Thermogemmatispora onikobensis: one gene and its partner. The protein of the gene in region 1 binds, or shares a complex with, the protein of each later gene. Links are inferred from orthologs where the notes say so. Each region holds a gene or a part of one and is shown in the gene's direction. Other genes may lie near its edges.

The links.
Region 2: the proteins of mnmE (region 1) and BGC09_RS20715 are in contact, whole or in part, in a solved structure (PDB 9HIP), measured with the Escherichia coli proteins. The link is inferred for Thermogemmatispora onikobensis from one-to-one orthologs.

The regions. Positions count from the first base shown.
Region 1 is NZ_BDGT01000038.1:46,335-51,084, forward strand. The notes cover bases 1,125-3,934. They hold mnmE (tRNA uridine-5-carboxymethylaminomethyl(34) synthesis GTPase MnmE), read left to right. Parts: upstream 1,125-1,710; coding sequence 1,711-3,159; downstream 3,160-3,934. Other genes in these bases: fdhD (formate dehydrogenase accessory sulfurtransferase FdhD), read left to right, coding at 1,125-1,676; BGC09_RS16135 (hypothetical protein), read left to right, coding at 3,221-3,934. Also shown: BGC09_RS16120 (Fur family transcriptional regulator), read right to left, coding at 1-483; more of fdhD, read left to right, coding at 795-1,124; more of BGC09_RS16135, read left to right, coding at 3,935-4,462; hisS (histidine--tRNA ligase), read right to left, coding at 4,602-4,750. UniProt on the Escherichia coli protein: Exhibits a very high intrinsic GTPase hydrolysis rate. Involved in the addition of a carboxymethylaminomethyl (cmnm) group at the wobble position (U34) of certain tRNAs, forming tRNA-cmnm(5)s(2)U34.
Region 2 is NZ_BDGT01000076.1:12,528-16,116, forward strand. Bases 454-3,367 are described here. They hold BGC09_RS20715 (tRNA uridine-5-carboxymethylaminomethyl modification enzyme MnmG/GidA), read left to right. Parts: upstream 454-843; coding sequence 844-2,892; downstream 2,893-3,367. Other genes in these bases: BGC09_RS23045 (hypothetical protein), read left to right, coding at 3,044-3,184. UniProt on the Escherichia coli protein: NAD-binding protein involved in the addition of a carboxymethylaminomethyl (cmnm) group at the wobble position (U34) of certain tRNAs, forming tRNA-cmnm(5)s(2)U34.

The DNA.
Region 1 (4,750 bases):
GGTGCTGTTGCTCTTCATCTCCGCGGTCGCCTCGCCCGCCGGGAGAAAGGACTGCCTTTTCTGCCAGCAGGCCGGGCAGTAACCGCTGGCCACCAGGTCCAGTGTCAGGCCATGAAAGCCATACTGCTGCTGCAGGTCTTCATGCAGGTTCCCAAGGAGGTTCTCGTCAAGATGGATAATGACGCGGCAGCCACGGCAGATCAAATGGTGATGGGCCTTGCCTGGTGCGCGCTCATAGCGTGGCGGCTCGCCCGGAAGGCGGTTCTCTCGCACCAGCCCTAGCTCCTTGAGGAGTTCGAGGGTGCGGTAGATGGTCGAGAGGCTGACCGCGGGATTCTGCTGCTGAACACGCTCGCTGATCTGTTCGATACTGAGATGGGCGTCGGCTTCGTGAATAACGTTCAAGATCATCGAGCGCTGCGGCGTGAGACGGTAGCCGCGCTTGCGCAGAAACTCGCTCGACGACTTGACAGAGTGATGCATTGCTCAAACCTCGATGTGCAATTGACCTGAGCTGGGCTGTCTTCAGCTCGCCAGGGATAGTCTGACAGCTCTCTTTGCTCTGGGTGAGAATGCATGAATGGCTGGCTGGATCGATCGATCGATCGATTGGATGCGCAATCTTGCCTGAATCCTAGCATGGCCAGAGGCGAGGCGTCAATCGGGATGGGTAGAGACGATCTTGAATGCTTATAGAATAAGAGAAGAACGGCGTGGTCTTCCCGCTTGCCGTTGTGAGCAAGCCTGCTCAGCTGATGAGTGCACAGTGCGACGAAGCGAAGGAGGATGGCCCTATGACTGCTACCCAATTTTGGCGCTCTATCGTTGATCCTCTGCGCGTCATGAGTGCGCGCGTGCTGCACTGGGAGGGAGAAGATGCTCAGTCGCGCGACGAGGCGCTGGCTGTTGAAGAGCCGCTGGAGGTCCGGCTCAACCAGCGCAGCCTCGCGATCATCATGCGCACCCCGGGCCACGATCGCGAGCTCGCTCTGGGCTTCCTTTTGAATGAGGGCCTCATTCGCTCGGGGCAGGAGGTGCTGCGTGTCGAGGAAGCTCTCGACGCCGATGGTCTCCCGCTGCCCAACGTCATCGAGGTCACTTTGCGCACCAGCGAGGCCCAGGAGGAACAAGCCGATGGTGGTGCCGTCTGCCAGGCTACCTTTGAGCGCCACTTTGCGGTCTCCTCTAGCTGCGGGCTGTGTGGCAAGAATAGCATTGCGGACCTGCTGAGCTCGCTTGCGCCGCTTGAGCCAGATACGCTGCGCCTGCGGGCCGAGACCCTCTACGCGCTGCCTGAGCGGCTGCGGGTGGCTCAGGCTGTCTTCTCCCATACTGGCGGCCTGCACGCGGCGGCCCTCTTCTCGCTCCAGGGTGAGCTGTTGCTCCTACGCGAGGATGTCGGGCGGCATAATGCGGTGGACAAGCTCGTGGGCTGGGGACTGCTTCAGGGCAACTTTCCCTACCGCGAGCATATTCTCATGGTCAGCGGGCGGACCTCGTTCGAAATTATACAGAAAGCTCTCTCTGCCCGTATCCCTTGTGTTGCGGCGATCTCGGCCCCATCGAGTCTGGCGGTGGAGCTGGCGGAGCAGGCGGGCATCACGCTCGTTGGCTTCCTGCGAGGGCGTTCAATGAACGTCTACACGCACCCTGAGCGTTTGCTCGCCGCGGGCTGAAGTCCTCTTGCGTGCTGGGAAGGACGGGGCTATAATGCGGACTATGCGAGGAGCCATGCAGAGTGACACCATAGCAGCGATCGCTACCCCTCCTGGTGTGGGAGGCGTAGGCATTGTGCGTGTGAGTGGGGAGGCAGCTTTCTCCATCGTGCTCCCGCTCTTCCGCCGTCCCGGTGGGGAGCAGACGCTCCCTCCTTCGCACCAGCTGACCTATGGGCGGATTGTTGATCCGCGTAGCGGTGAGGTGCTCGATGAGGTGCTGGTGGCTTTCATGCGTCGGCCCCACACCTATACGCGCGAAGATGTCGTTGAGATTCAGGGGCATGGCGGGCCGCTCGTCTTGCAGCGCATGCTGCGCCTCGTGCTGGAACATGGGGCCCGACTGGCGCAGCCGGGGGAGTTTACGCTGCGCGCCTTTCTCAATGGACGCCTCGATCTGGCGCAGGCGGAGGCGGTCATGGATGTCATCAGCGCCCGCACCGAGGCGGGGTTGCGGCTGGCCATGCAGCAGCTGCAGGGGCGCGTCTCGGTCCGTTTGCGCGAGGCTCGACAGACAGTGCTGGGGGTCCTGGCCCGTATCGAGGCGAGCATTGATTTCCCCGAAGATGATATTCCTACTCCACGCGCCGACGAGTTGCGTCCCCCGATGCTGGCGGCCCTGAGCCTGATCGATGAATTGCTGGCCGGGGCGGAACAGGGGCGCCTCTATCGTCACGGCCTGCGCACCGTCATCATCGGTCGTCCCAATGTTGGCAAATCAAGCCTCCTGAATGCCCTGCTGCGCAGTGAACGCGCCATCGTTACGCCGATCGCCGGCACAACCCGCGATACCGTTGAGGAAGTGGCCAATCTTCGGGGCATTCCTCTACATCTGATCGACACCGCTGGAATCACCCCTACCGATGACCCGGTCGAGCAGATTGGTATTCAGCGCAGCCGCGCCGCGGCGGAGAGCGCTGACCTGGTGCTGCTGGTCTTCGACGGCGCTGAAGATTTCACCGCTCAAGATCGCCAGGTCTGCGAGGAACTCCAGCGTCTGGGGTTTGGCCACGAGGGCAGTGAGGCGGCCAATGGCCGCGCTGGACGCCCGGTGATTCTGGTGCTGAATAAGATCGATCGCCCGCGCTCGTTGCCGCTTGAGCAGGTGCGCCGCTTCTGGCCCCAGGCTCCACTGGTGATGACCTCAACGCTGACAGGCGAGGGACTGAGCCAGTTGGAGGAGACGATCGCCAACCTGGTGCTGGCTGGCAGAGCACTGCAAAGCGATAGCGTGCTGGTGACAAACCTGCGCCATCAGGAGGCCCTGCGCCTGGCCTCGCAGCACTTGCAGGCAGCCCTGGCCACCTTGGAGCAGGATCTGCCCCTCGACTTTGTCTCCATCGATCTGCAGGCTGCCTGCCAGGCCCTCGGCGAGATCACTGGCGAGACGGCCAGCGCCGACCTGCTTGAACGCATCTTCAGCGAATTCTGCATTGGCAAGTAACAAACGCTCTTTTTGTTTGATCATGTATTGATTTATTTGTAATAGTCTCTGAAGAAGAAAGATGATCTTTAGAAACAGTCTCAAGCGCTCGACGCTGCTCGTCGTTGTTGCTATCGTTCTGAGCAGTATCGTCCTGACCGCCCTGGCCTACCGGGTAGCGCTGGCGGGTATGGTAGGGAGCGAGGCCACGCCAACGCCGGTGCCGGTGGCGCAGCGACCGACGCCGACCCCTTCGCCAACGCCGACCTTCACGCCGACACCCACTCCTTCGCCAACCCCCTCGCCGACGCGCGATCCGGCTACCGTCCTTGGCGTTGAGGGACGTACTGCTGCCGCGGCTGGAGGCATTGCCTGGGTTCGGCTGGGAGACCACAGCTGTGGTGCTGCTGGTTTACAGGGCAGCGCTCTCAAAAATGCCGTTGCCAGCATGCATGCGGCTGGTTTCCATGTCTTGCTGACGCTGTGCCAGCCGAGTGCGGGGCCGCCCCGCCTTTACGATGCCAACATTATCCAGGATGCCGCTTTAGCGGGGGCGGATGCCATACAATGCGGCAACGAACAGATGAAGCTGGACGCCTGGACAACCTATGTCACTCCTGAACGCTTTGCGCGCTTCTATGATCTTTGTGCTCAGGCCGTGCAGACCTATGATCCCGGCGCCAAGGTCATTCTCGGCTCGGTTGATCCTCTGGTTGTCCCGGACGACTACGGCAAGCTCATGACCCGTGTGGCCTACCTGAATGAGATGCAGACCGCCATGAATACGCTTGTCCATCCAGGTGGTCACTGGAGCTGGCGCAGCCAGACCCTGGGCCTCATCGATAGCTGGCACAATGGTTATCCTGGCGATTACGTGAACAATCTCTACGGGCTGCTGGCCTTCTGGGCGCAACAGTTTGGCCTTGATCTCAACAGCGGCAAGCTGGGAGAGCACATCTGGGTTGTCGAGGGCACGGGCTGTTTCCAGGGCTGCGGTCTCAACGTCTACAATCCGACTGAGATCGCCATCGCCCACATCCTGTCATTGATTAGCGATGTGCGTACGGCGATGGGCTACCGTGTCCCCTTCTTCTACTTCAGTGGGCAAGACTTTATCATCGATGGGCAACTCTGGCCGATTGGTGTTGTAGATGTTAGAGGACATCCCAAGCCTTTAAGGCAAGACCTGGGGATGGGAGCCCGTACATTGACGCTCAGCTGTCCACGGGGAGCGGTTCAGGTCCAGACACAGCCAGCATTGCTCGGGGCGCTCTATCGCGGTTGCCGGCTGCCGGCGAACTATCGGAGCATTCTGGCAAGCTAAAGGTCTTTCCTGGGACCAGTTGTCGAGTTGCTTCCGCGCTGCCCGCTCAGTCAGAAAGCTACTTAACAAGAGCCGTGAGCGGGGAGAGCAGGCCGCACGCCAGAGAGTGTAGCGCTCTTCTGCTCCCTCCTCGCTTGCCTCAGCCCTGGAGATAGCGCAGAACCTCCGCGCGAGGAACGGCTACCTGCCGGGCCTCCTCCTCGGCGCCTTCGGCGCGCAGTGAGCGGACAGAGACCAGCCCGTTAGCCAGCTCCTCCTCGCCGAGAATCAGAGCATAGGCGGCGCCCG
Region 2 (3,589 bases), on another replicon or contig:
GAGCAGGTACGGAAGTCTCTCAGAAGACAGAAAGAGAGAAGGTCGGATGTCGACGCTGCGGTCAAATGGTTAGCTGGCTCAGGGGAGTGTGTTAGCTTTGGGTTTTGGGAGGGCTGTGTAGCCCAGGGGATCAGGGTCAAAAGGGTCGATCTGAAAGGCAAAGGTGCCCTGGGGTGAGCTGGTTGGGGAAAGGGCTGAGTGGGCCTGTGGAGCTGTGTGGAGCGGGAAGAGGGAACAGGTGGGGCGAGTGGGACTCGAACCCACACGGGGGTCTCACCCCAGGGGATTTTAAGTCCCCTGCGTCTACCATTTCGCCATCGCCCCATCGTCTCCTGGCTGACCAGGCGGCGGGCACCTGTAACATCTGTCCACGCCTGGACACTGCGCCACTTCGGCCTTCTGTTCCACCCTGGCACTCGAGCGGGACACAGCCTTGTGGTCAGCTTTAAACTCTGCAATGCTACAGATCCCAGTGCAATTCTAGCAGATCTTAGGGGAGAGGACAAGTCAGCTTCCACCGCTTCAAGAGGCGAGTAATCTCCGGCTTCATCGATCCAGGCCGTCAGCTCAGCTCTCTTTCTTTGCCTACCAGGGGCAGGAAGCATGATGATCAAGGCCGGATTTACTGATTGGCTCCTGTCAAGACGCAGGAGCAGGGGCTTGTCCTGGGCTGGGCCGCCTTCCGCTATGGGGAGGCTGAGCCGATACGCTTCTAGCGAGCAGCTTGAGGGGCAATTTGTCAAAGGCGGCGGTGGCTGTATTGACGTGCCTTTTTATCTGCGGCATAATACCAGAGTGATCGTTATACATGTACATGACATGTAAGTGGGCGGAACGCAACAAATGACAAACGAAGCAGGCACTCAGAGTCTTTCCGCTGAAGGGCAACAGCGAGGCACGTATGAGGTGATCGTGGTTGGGGCAGGCCATGCCGGCTGCGAGGCCGCCCTGGCCAGCGCGCGTATGGGCCGTAAGACACTGCTACTCACCATGAACCTGGACAGCATTGCGCTCATGCCCTGCAATCCCTCAATGGGTGGACCAGCGAAGGGGCACCTGATCAAGGAAATCGATGCCCTTGGCGGCGAAGTTGGGCGCAACACGGATCGCACCTTCATTCAGATCCGCTTACTCAACACTGGCAAAGGGCCAGCGGTCCAGGCCCTGCGCGCTCAATGTGACAAGCAGGCCTATCGCCTGGCGATGAAATTTGCATTAGAAGCTCAGCCTCATCTTGAGCTGAAGCAGGCGACGATCACGCACTTTCTCTATGAGCAGGGGCAAGACGGACGCCCGGCTATTCGCGGGGTCGTGACCAGTACCGGCTGGCAGTATGAGGCGAAGGCGGTTGTGCTGACAACGGGCACTTTTCTCAATGGGCGCCTCGTGGTGGGCGAGAAGACGCAGCCGGGCGGACGCGCTGGCGAGGGTCCCTCGCTGGGAGTCGCCGACTCGCTGCGTGCCTTTGGCCTGGAGGTGCGCCGTTTCAAAACCGGAACACCGCCACGCATCGATGCGCGCACCATCGATTTCAGTCAGACTGAGCCGCAGCCGGGCAGCCGCGTTCCCCTCTATTTCTCCTGGGATGAAGCCGCCCGGGCCGATGTGCAGCTGCCCGGCGGGCGGCCTAATCCGGTCTATCCGGTTACCGATGAGGATCTCCACGGCTGGCGTCCGCAGTTGCCTTGCTATCTGGTGCGCACCAACGAGCGCACCCATGAGGTGATTCGCTCCAACCTGCATCGCTCTCCTCTCTTCAATGGCCTCATCGAAGGCATCGGGCCCCGCTATTGTCCATCGATCGAGGATAAGGTGGTACGTTTCGCTGAAAAGCCCTCCCATCAGGTCTTTTTGGAGCCGGAGGGTTGGCGCACGGGCGAGGTCTACGTGCAGGGGATGAACACCAGCCTTCCCGAGGATGTGCAGCTGGCCATGCTGCGCTCTATTCCGGCCCTGGAGCGCGTGGAGATTGTCCGCTTTGGATACGCCGTCGAATACGATTATGTTCCCCCTTATCAGCTCATGCCGACCCTGCAGACGCGGGCCGTAGCCGGCCTCTTTCTGGCCGGCCAGATCAACGGCACCTCGGGCTATGAGGAGGCGGCAGCCCAGGGGATGATGGCCGGCATCAATGCCGCTCTCTATGCCCGCGGTGAGGCGGGCTTCGTCCTGGGCCGACACGAAGCCTATATCGGCGTTCTCATCGACGACCTGGTCACTCGTCCCCTCAGCGAGCCCTATCGCCTGCATACTTCGCAAGCCGAGTATCGCCTCCTCCTGCGCGCCGATAGCGCTGATCTGCGCCTGAGCGACTACGCCTATCGCCTGGGCCTCATCGATGAACAACGCTATGCCCAAGTGCTGCACAAGCGCGAGCAGATTGAGCAGGCCCTGGGACGCCTGAGCAAGGTGATCTTGACTTCCTCGCGCAGTGTCGAGTCTGCCGCGCGCGAGGTTGGCATCGCTCCGCTTGGTCAGATGACCTCGGCTCGCGATTTGTTGCGGCGTCCCGAGGTGCACTATGGACAGGTCGCAGAACTGGCCCGCCTTGCCTTCCAGAACGAAGAGCGCGCGAACGCTGAGCCGCCTTTGCCCGCACTTCCCCCCGATGTCGCGCAAGAGGTTGAATTACAGGTTAAATACGAATATTATGTTCAAAAACAGCAACAGTTGGTTCGGCAGGCTCAGCGTCTTGAGGGACTCCTCATTCCCGAGGGTCTTGATTATCAGAGCATTCCCCACTTACGGACGGAAGCGCGGCAGAAGCTGGCCCGCTTGCGCCCACGCACGGTTGGACAGGCCTCACGTATTGAGGGAGTCACGCCGGCGGATATCGCTATTCTGATGGTCTATGTGGAGAAGCTACGAGCGGCGACGAAAGCTGTCTCGTAATAGGTGCCCCCGGTCAGCAAAGCAAGGGGCGAGGGCAAAGCACAGAGGGAGGAGAACGGTGATCAACCTCTGGCGCATTGTTGATGGACCGTGGTAAGTAGAGACGACCGTCGGTTGTCCTGGCCTGGAGAGGGATGCAAGGAGGCATGGCATGCGGCTACTGCTTAGGCTACTACGCTCCTTTGCTTCTATAGCGATGTGTCCGAACAGCATGCTCATCCTGCCGGGCCGTGAGGCAGAGCGCAGCCCAAAGCTGGATGGACTGCGGACCTTCCCCGTTCCCGGCGGCTGAGCACTATGTGCTGAAGAGGGGAAGAACTGTGTATATCCTTGTGGTTGATGATAGCCAGTTTACAACTGCGCTGGTGCAGTTTGCCTTGAAACAGGAAGGCTACGAAGTTGAAGTCACGGACAACCCTCGTGGGGCCATGCAGATGATCCAGAAGCGCGAGCCTGACCTGTTGATCCTCGACATTGCCATGCCCTATCAGAGCGGTTTCGAGTTTACTGCCAGGTTGCGAGCGGAGGGTTACGATATTCCTCTGATCTTCATGACCGCCCAGGATAGCATGGAGTCTAAGCTCAAAGGCTTTCATATTGGGGCTGACGACTATATTTGTAAGCCTTTCGATCACCAGGAGCTGGTCGCGCGTGTCCAGGCTGTGCTTCGTCGCATCAAGCGCAGCAAACACAGTGA